DNA from 2 places in the Priestia sp. D3YE.R1 genome. Region 1 is predicted to be linked to the other one. Evidence: a T-box and tRNA genes for the amino acid it is inferred to sense, from the RefSeq annotation. Region 1 holds a T-box; the other holds one or more tRNA genes.
What was found. The T-box of region 1 lies ahead of ileS (isoleucine--tRNA ligase). A T-box ahead of a tRNA ligase gene usually reads a tRNA of that ligase, here a tRNA-Ile.
Positions count from the first base shown of each region.

Region 2: it encodes a tRNA-Ile, which carries the amino acid that the T-box ahead of ileS (isoleucine--tRNA ligase) is inferred to sense. The anticodon was not compared.

Region 1 is NZ_JBLTHW010000001.1:614,118-618,878, forward strand. It holds gene ACOZIR_RS03215 (YggT family protein) at 1-215, shown strand, start outside; gene ACOZIR_RS03220 (RNA-binding protein) at 267-1,040, shown strand; gene ACOZIR_RS03225 (DivIVA domain-containing protein) at 1,125-1,619, shown strand; T-box leader at 1,689-1,909, shown strand; gene ileS (isoleucine--tRNA ligase) at 1,980-4,745, shown strand.
Region 2 is NZ_JBLTHW010000001.1:375,846-380,606, reverse strand. It holds gene ACOZIR_RS01975 (peptidoglycan D,D-transpeptidase FtsI family protein) at 1-67, opposite strand, end outside; gene ACOZIR_RS01970 (MFS transporter) at 229-1,506, opposite strand; gene sodA (superoxide dismutase SodA) at 1,636-2,244, opposite strand; tRNA gene ACOZIR_RS01960 (tRNA-Ser) at 2,442-2,534, opposite strand; tRNA gene ACOZIR_RS01955 (tRNA-Ile) at 2,546-2,622, opposite strand; tRNA gene ACOZIR_RS01950 (tRNA-Asn) at 2,626-2,700, opposite strand; tRNA gene ACOZIR_RS01945 (tRNA-Met) at 2,741-2,814, opposite strand; tRNA gene ACOZIR_RS01940 (tRNA-Asn) at 2,816-2,890, opposite strand; gene ACOZIR_RS01935 (DUF456 domain-containing protein) at 2,953-3,438, opposite strand; gene ACOZIR_RS01930 (DUF1189 domain-containing protein) at 3,781-4,572, shown strand; gene ACOZIR_RS01925 (MFS transporter) at 4,720-4,761, opposite strand, start outside.

The sequences.
Region 1 (4,761 bases):
TGATTATTTACATTTTGATGTCTTGGGTACCCGATGTAAGAGCATCTAAGTTTGGTCAGCTGCTTGGCAGTATTTGTGAGCCTTACTTAGAGCCTTTTCGTAAAATCATTCCGCCTATTGGCATGATTGATATTTCACCTCTTGTTGCAATCTTTTTACTACGATTTGCAGAAAGAGGCGTGTATTCACTTAATAATGTGATGGGGTTTATTTAAAAAAGGAATCGCTGGATTCCTTTTTTACATACCGATAGTAGGAGTAATAATATGTCTATTTATGAACATTTTAGGCAAGAAGAACATGGGTTTATTGATCAAGTTCTTCAGTGGAAAGAAGATGTCCTACATCAATACAGCCCAAAATTAACGGACTTTTTAGATCCAAGAGAGCAGCAGATTGTGACGGCTATTGTCGGGACTGAAGGAGAGGTTCAAGTTTCATTTGATGGTGGACAACCGTTTGCTGAACGCAAGCGTGCGCTGCTATATCCGGATTACTATGTGCCTGGAAGCGAAGATTTTCAGTTGCATATGTACGAACTGAATTATCCTAAAAAGTTTGTGACGATTGAACATCCTCAAGTTCTTGGTTCGGCGATGTCTTTAGGACTGCGCCGTTCAAAATTTGGCGATATTTTGGTCGCGGGAGACGATATTCAGCTTGTAGCCGCAGAGGAAATTTCTTCTTATATTGAGATGAATTTAACATCAATTGGAAAAGCCAAAGTTTCACTTTCTTCTATTCAAAGAGAGCAGCTGCATGTGGTAAAAGAAGAGCTGATTGAACACGTTTATACAGTTTCTTCAATGAGGCTTGATGTTTTGCTGTCGACCATTCACAATTTATCAAGACAAAAAGTCCAGCCGTTTATTGCAAATGGAGCGGTAAAAGTAAATTTTAAAGTCATTGAACAGCCTTCTTTTGAATGTCATGAAGGTGATATTTTGTCGCTTCGTGGTCACGGCAGAAGTCGTATCGTTTCACTTGAAGGCAAAACCAAAAAAGAAAAATGGCGAATTGTTGTAGGAAAGCAGAAATAAAGAAATCTACTAGCAGGAAATTTTAAAAATATGTCGAATAAACCATTACTAATGATGTAATGAGACAACACGGAGGTGGCCTAGATGCCTTTAACCCCTTTGGATATTCATAACAAAGAGTTTAATCGCGGGTTTCGCGGATATGATGAAGATGAAGTGAATGAGTTTCTTGACCAAGTAATTAAAGACTATGAGCTGGTAATGCGTGATAAAAAGGAGTTAGAAGGAAGAGTATCTGAATTAACAGATCGTCTTGGACATTTTACTAACATCGAGGAAACGTTAAATAAATCAATTTTAATTGCTCAAGAAGCAGCCGAAGATGTGAAGCGAAACGCTGAAAAAGAAGCGAAGCTTATTATAAAAGAAGCAGAAAAAAATGCGGACCGTATTATTAATGAAGCACTGTCTAAGTCTCGTAAAATTGCGATGGACATTGAGGAGACGAAAAAGCAGTCTAAAGTATTTAGAACTCGTTTCAAAATGTTAATCGAAGCGCAGCTTGAAATGTTAAACAGCGATGACTGGGATCAGCTGATGGATTATGAGATGCCAGCGCTAGAAGAAAAAATTGACTAGTCAAGACATCATCTTGACTTCTCACGTTTTGTTGTCATATAATTTGGTAACAGATGAAATTTCATATCAAACAGTACGGAGACAGGGACAGTAGCTTTTTTAGTTTGTCAAAGCGAATCGAGGATGGTGAGAGCTCGATAACAAACAAAGAAGTGAAAATCACCCTAGAGTACCATTGCTGAACCGATGATAGTAAGCAATGGCGGTTTATTCACGTTACGAATGCAAAGAGGATTTGCGTGCAGCAAATCTACTAGGGTGGTACCGCGGGAGGCCTTCTCGTCCCTTTTTGGGATGAGGAGGTCTTTTTGTTATGGTGCAAAAAGATATGAAATTTACGTTTTTTTTGGAGGGTAAAACATGGAATATAAAGATACATTATTGATGCCAAAAACTGAATTTCCAATGCGTGGAAATTTACCGAACCGCGAGCCTAAAATGCAAGAACAGTGGGCTGAAATGAACATTTATGAAAAAGTACAAAAACGTACGGAAGGCCGTCCGCTATTCGTCCTGCATGATGGACCTCCATATGCGAATGGCGATATTCACATGGGACATGCCTTAAATAAAATTTTAAAAGATTTTATCGTTCGCTATAAGTCGATGTCAGGCTTCTGCGCACCTTATGTGCCAGGCTGGGATACACACGGTTTGCCAATTGAAACAGCTTTAACAAAAAATAAAAAAGTAAACCGCAAAGAAATGACGGTAGCTGAGTTCCGTAAGCTTTGCGAACAGTATGCTTGGGAACAAGTAAACGGCCAGCGTGAGCAGTTCAAGCGTTTGGGTGTACGCGGAGATTGGGATAATCCATATGTAACGCTTCAGCCACAGTACGAAGCTCAGCAAATCAAAGTATTTGGCGATATGGCGAAAAAAGGCTATATCTACAAAGGATTAAAACCTGTGTACTGGTCCCCTTCAAGTGAATCTGCTTTAGCGGAAGCGGAAATTGAATACTATGACAAGCGTTCAGCTTCTATTTACGTAGCGTTCAATGTGAAAGATGGTAAAGGTGTGCTTGAACAAGATGAAAAATTCATCATTTGGACGACAACACCATGGACAATGCCAGCTAACCAAGGGATTGCTGTTAATCCTGAGCTTCAGTACAGCGTAGTTGAAGCAGATGGAGCAAAATATGTAGTGGCAACTGAACTTATTGAAACAGTTGCTAAAGAAATTGAATGGGCTGACTATAAGACAATTCGTACAGTAAAAGGTTCAGAACTTGAACGCGTGGTAGCTGAACATCCAATCTACAAGCGTGATTCTTTAGTTGTTCTTGGCGATCACGTAACAACTGATGCTGGTACTGGCTGTGTTCATACAGCACCGGGACACGGGGAAGACGACTTTATCGTTGGTCAAAAATACGGTTTGGAAGTTCTTTGTCCAGTTGATAGTAAGGGTCATATGACGAATGAAGCACCAGGATTTGAAGGATTATTCTATGATAAAGCGAATAAGCCGATTACAGACAAACTAGAAGAAGAAGGCGCGCTGTTAAAATTAAGTTTCATTACCCACTCATATCCACATGACTGGCGTACAAAGAAACCAACAATTTTCCGTGCAACAGCACAGTGGTTTGCGTCTATTAAAGATTTCCGTGAAGATTTATTAAAAGCAGTAGAAAAAACAGAATGGGTGCCTACTTGGGGTGAAACGCGACTTTATAACATGGTGCGTGACCGCGGAGACTGGTGTATTTCCCGTCAACGTGCATGGGGCGTTCCGATTCCAGTATTTTATGCTGAAAATGATGAGCCAATCATTACGGACGAGACAATTGAACACGTATCAAATCTATTTAGAGAACATGGATCAAACGTATGGTTTGAGCGTGAAGCAAAAGACTTGCTTCCAGAAGGCTTTACTCATGAAGGAAGCCCAAATGGCCGTTTCACAAAAGAAACAGACATCATGGACGTATGGTTTGACTCTGGTTCTTCACATCAAGCTGTTCTTGAAGAGCGTGAAGACTTACAGCGTCCGGCTGATTTGTATTTAGAAGGTTCTGACCAATACCGCGGCTGGTTTAATTCAAGTCTTTCTACAAGTGTAGCTGTAACAGGTGAAGCACCTTATAAAGGCGTACTTAGCCACGGATTTGCTTTAGACGGTGAAGGGCGCAAAATGAGTAAGTCATTAGGAAATGTTGTAATTCCAGAAAAAGTAATGAAACAACTAGGTGCAGATATTTTACGTCTATGGGTAGCTTCTGTAGATTACCAAGCTGATGTTCGTGTATCTGATAACATTTTAAAACAAGTAGCAGAAGTATACCGTAAAATCCGCAACACGTTCCGTTTCTTACTAGGAAACCTAGCGGACTTTAATCCAACAACTGACGCTGTAGCCGTTGAAGACCTTCGTGAAGTAGACCGCTACATGCTTGTGAAGCTGAACAAATTAATTGATAAAGTGAAGAAATCTTATGATTCATATGAATTCTCAAGCATTTATCACGCAGTGCATAATTTCTGTACAATTGATATGAGTTCATTCTACTTAGACTTTGCAAAAGATGTATTGTACATTGAAGCAGAAAATAATGTAGAGCGTCGCAGCATTCAAACGGTCCTTTATGAAACGTTATTATCGTTAACGAAATTAGTGTCTCCAATTCTTTCTCATACAGCAGACGAAGTATGGGTTCACATTCCAAATGTAACGGAAGAAAGCGCGCAGCTAGTTGATATGCCAGAGGTTCAAGAAATTGAAGGAGCAGATCAATTAGTAGAGAAATGGGATGCGTTCATGGAGCTTCGCGATGAAGTCTTAAAAGCGCTAGAACAAGCTCGTAATGAAAAAGTAATCGGTAAGTCTTTAGAAGCAAAATTAACGCTGTATCCAACAGCAGATACGAAAGAGCTGTTAGCATCTATTTCTGAAAATGTAGGTCAACTCTTCATCGTTTCAGATCTCGAGGTAGCAGAAGGTGAAGCGCCTGCTGAAGCACAAAAATTCAGCTATGCTTCAATTGTTGTAAGTAAAGCTGAAGGTGAGAAGTGTGAGCGCTGCTGGGTAGTATCACCAACAGTTGGCGAAGATCAAGATCATCCGACTTTATGTACACGCTGTGCGGATGTTGTAAAAAATCACTACGTTCAGCAGTAAGTAACAAAAGCACGTC
Region 2 (4,761 bases), 240 kb from region 1:
ATACGGTCAAGAAAAGTAAGTTCACACGAAAAGGCACGTGACTTTTTCTTCTTTTTTTCTTTTTCATACCAACACCTACACTTTATAAAACATATATACCATAACACCATAAAATCAGATATTTAGCAAATAAATAGACACCTGGCAGGTGCCTATTTACACAACGTATTTATTCTAAAAGAAAAGCGATACATTTTCCATAGTACAAATGAAGGAGCTGACAATACTCTACGCTGGAGACTCTCCGTCTCCTTCATTTAATACTGGAGGAGTAACAGTCGTTTCTTTTTTGTGCAGAGGCTGTGAGATATGTCTCACACAAAAATAAATGATCGTATGCCCAGCTCCAACAATAGCTAATAAAATGGGAATGCTTTTTGCTTCATCAAAAAATAGCACAGCTATTAAAAATAAAGATATGGAAACGACGCGCCCAATATTAAGAAATACTTCTCTGACAACAATGTATTCAATTCTTTTTGAAACAACGTCTTTTGCCCGTCCAATTACATCGTACGTTAGAGAGATAAATGGAACCAACAAAATAGGATAGGCAATGGCAATGCAAACAGCATATATAATTAACTTTGGATACGATAAGTTAAAGATAAGCAAAAAGACTGCGCCATAGAGAAGGAGGCCCCCCGTGAAGATAAATCGAAGGCGATTTTTTTGCTTAATAAACCTTGAGGCTACATAGTATCCTACAAATGCAACCGCTGAATTCACCAGTCCATAAGTTCCTAAAGCTAATTCACTTCCTGTTGTAATAAATACCATGACGGATACGACAAAAATGAACGTACCTTCACGCAATCCTTGAAAGAAATGAGCCTGCAATATTCGATTCCAGTCTTTGTTGACTTTTCGTTCAGCCCATACTTCTTTAAATTTGTATACTCCCTCAGCTGCGCGTCTTGTAATAAAAAAACTAAGCACAACGGCACCGACAAACAATAGCAGAGATACACCAAACACAATTTTATACCCAAGTGATTCATACAAAGCGGAAATAACGAAGCCCGCTCCTAAAGGACCAATCATCCCTGCAAAAGAGTTTAAGATCCCTAAAAATCCGTTAAAAAAGTCTCTTGTATCGGGTTCAGTAATTTCAAAAGTTAGCACATTAAAAGCGAGCCAATAAAAGCCATATCCTATCCCTAGCAGTCCACCAAGCAATACTAAATACTCGGCTGCGTTAGCTCCACTGACTAATACAGCGATATAAAAAACAGCCAAAAAAGATACGCCTAACCTTAAAACCACAACCCGGTCAATTCGTTTGGCCCATTTACCTGCTAAAATAAACGTAAGCGGCTGAAGCACCACTACCGCTAAATTATAAATAGCGAGATCCGAAAATTCGCCTGATTGTTTCCACAGATAAATGTTAACAAACGAATTGGAAATTGAAATAGCCAAGGCGTAAAGACCGCCTATAATTAAAAGCAAAAGTAAATCTTTACTAACTTCTACATCTCCAACTACTTTTTTTAATAAAGGCATATCAAAAAACTCCTTTTCTCTTCTACACCTAGTGTGTGAAAAAGAAAAGGAGATATGTAAAAGAATTGGAAAACAAAAAAGCCAGTAAAGGTAATAATTACTTTACTGGCTCTTAAATACGTCTTCAGCTTATTTTGCAGCGTCGTAACGCTTAGCAACTTCGTCCCATTTTACAACATTAAAGAATGCTGAAATGTAATCTGGACGGCGGTTTTGATAATTTAAGTAGTAAGCGTGCTCCCAAACGTCTAGACCAAGAATTGGCGTTTTGCCTTCCATTAATGGGCTATCTTGGTTTGGTGTGCTTGTTACTTCTAATTCGCCGTTATTTACAACTAACCAAGCCCAGCCAGAACCGAAGCGAGTTTTAGCTGCATTTGCAAATTCTTCTTTGAATTGATCAAAGCTTCCGAATTTGCTAGCGATAGCGTCTGCTAATTCACCAGTTGGAGCACCGCCGCCGTTAGGGCAAAGGATTGTCCAAAATAATGAGTGGTTGGCATGACCGCCACCGTTATTGCGTACTGCTGTACGGATATCTTCAGGAACAGCATCTAAGTTTGAAATTAACTCTTCAATACTTTTGCTTTCTAAATCCGCTTTGCCTTCAACAGCAGCGTTTAGGTTTGTAACATATGTGTTGTGATGTTTTGTGTGGTGAATATTCATTGTTTCTTTGTCGATATGTGGTTCCAGTGCATCGTATGCATAAGGTAGTTCTGGTAATTTGTAAGCCATGAATAATTCCTCCTTCAAAATATGTAAGCATTTTGGCGCAAAAGCACCATATACGTTTAGATTAGCAAATTTACCCTACTGTTTCAAATAAAAAGTACCTAATCCATGATTTATATTTACCTAATTCCCATTCGCTATTCTTTTAAACATAAAAAAAGCTTCTTTTTCTCAAAAGAAGCTTTGAATAGACAATAGTATGGCGGAGGAAGAGGGATTCGAACCCCCGCGGGCTTTAACACCCCTGTCGGTTTTCAAGACCGATCCCTTCAGCCGGACTTGGGTATTCCTCCAACCCTATAAATGGTGGACCCTGCAGGACTCGAACCTGCGACCGGACGGTTATGAGCCGTCTGCTCTAACCAGCTGAGCTAAGGGTCCACATGGCTCCACAGGTAGGACTCGAACCTACGACCGATCGGTTAACAGCCGATAGCTCTACCACTGAGCTACTGTGGAACAATATGAATTATGTATGTCACAAACGTAAATTGAAAAATAGCGGCGGAGGGGATCGAACCCCCGACCTCACGGGTATGAACCGTACGCTCTAGCCAGCTGAGCTACACCGCCATGGCTCCACAGGTAGGACTCGAACCTACGACCGATCGGTTAACAGCCGATAGCTCTACCACTGAGCTACTGTGGAACAATATAACATTTACTAGCGACATTAAAAATTTAACATGTTTTTGGCCTAAAGTCAATATATTATTTTAAAACAGCATATAAAAAATAGGCAATCATCAACAGTTGAATAAATCCTTTCGAGATAGCGCCACTAAAAAAGCCAATAACCGAACCTACTCCAATTTTTACTGCGTTGCTAATTGTGGTCCGATGAACAATCAGTTCTCCTACAATCGCTCCGATAAACGGCCCTAAAATAATCCCAAATCCCGGAATAACAAACGGACCCACAAGCAGCCCAACTGTGCTTCCCCAAACGCCTGCTTTAGTGCCTCCGAATTTTTTTACACCAATAATATTAGCTATATAGTCTGCTAAAAAAAGTGCGACAACTAACAATCCTTGTATCACCCAAAATAACCAGCTATAGGAGCTAAAATCATAAAATAAACCGTATATAACAAATCCTAGAGCTACAAACAGCACGCTTGGGATGATGGGATAAACCAACCCAATAAACGATACAACAAAGCTAATGATAACTAATGCCCAACATAAAATAGCCATGCCCGCACCTATCCTTTTTATTATTACTATTTATCATACAATAACCACTCCTATAAAGAAAGACCTTGCACCACGAGACCTTCCTTTATTTTACTTTCGAATACGTCTTCAGATAACGATTTTCGAGTGTACCACTGCAATATTAACAGCACGGTCCTCAAGCTGCCGGTAATATCTCCAAAAACAATGACAGCAAAATCTGTACATATAAAGATATGCTTTTAACAAAGCGCTCCATCGTATCATTGTAATTGGTAACGGTTTCTAAAATCTATTGTAAACCTTAAATTTTCGCTATAAAATAGGTTATAATCAGAATTTTTAATAATAGGAGGCTTTACAATGAGCATGCTGAAAAAGATGGCATGGAGTTTTACTTCCTTCCAAAAAATAAGATCGCTTCGCTTTGAGCATACGAATAAAACAATTGGCTTTGTGCTGTTTTTAACATTCATTTCTTTGCTGCCTACATTTTTCTTTATGGCTTTGACGATTGTAAACGGCTATCATATCGCTACTACAGATCTCCCGAAATCTGTTTCTTCTTTTGCTATCTCAAATTCACAGCTTACGTCAAGTCAACCTTTCACAAAAAAAGTAAACGGTACCGCTTTTATCTTAAACCCCTCACAGTCTATTGAACGGTTTCATTCCCCTGCTCATGCAATTGGTTTTTTAAAGGATGGAATATATATCACGACTAATTCACAAACACAAACGTATTCATATGAGTTGCTAAACTGGCATCATAAAGATAAAAATGAACTGTTAAACTTGCTGCACGAACAAAAATTTTCTTTATACATACTTGTCCCTATCGCTATGCTTTTACTGTACGTATTAACAGCTGGACTAAGCTTCCTTTCTATTACCTGCCTTGCTTATCTTGGAAAGCTGATTGGACTCATTACCAAAAACCAGATTCCTTTTAAGCAGCTATGGGCACTGAGCGCTTATAGTACGGTAACCTTCACACTGCTTTATACGCTTTTTGAAGCTTTTTCTTTGTCTCTAGCAACGCACAGCTCTCTTTACTGGATAGGAACGTTCTTCATTTACTTATTGCTCGTCACAAGGATTCCTATAAGAAAAAAGGTAAAACCTAATAAAGAGGCTGGGACAAACGTATTTTAGTTGAAGGAAAATCCAAACGAGGACTCTAGATTCTTGATAGAGAATTCAACTCGTTCGGATTTTTTTATTGATATGGTGAACGCGGTTTTCATGTATGTAGATGCTTCTAGCTGGTGATTGGAGTGATTTAGTTAAGTCTCAGCCTCTTTATTTCTGTACAACTTTTCTTCCCATTGCAGAAGAAAGAAT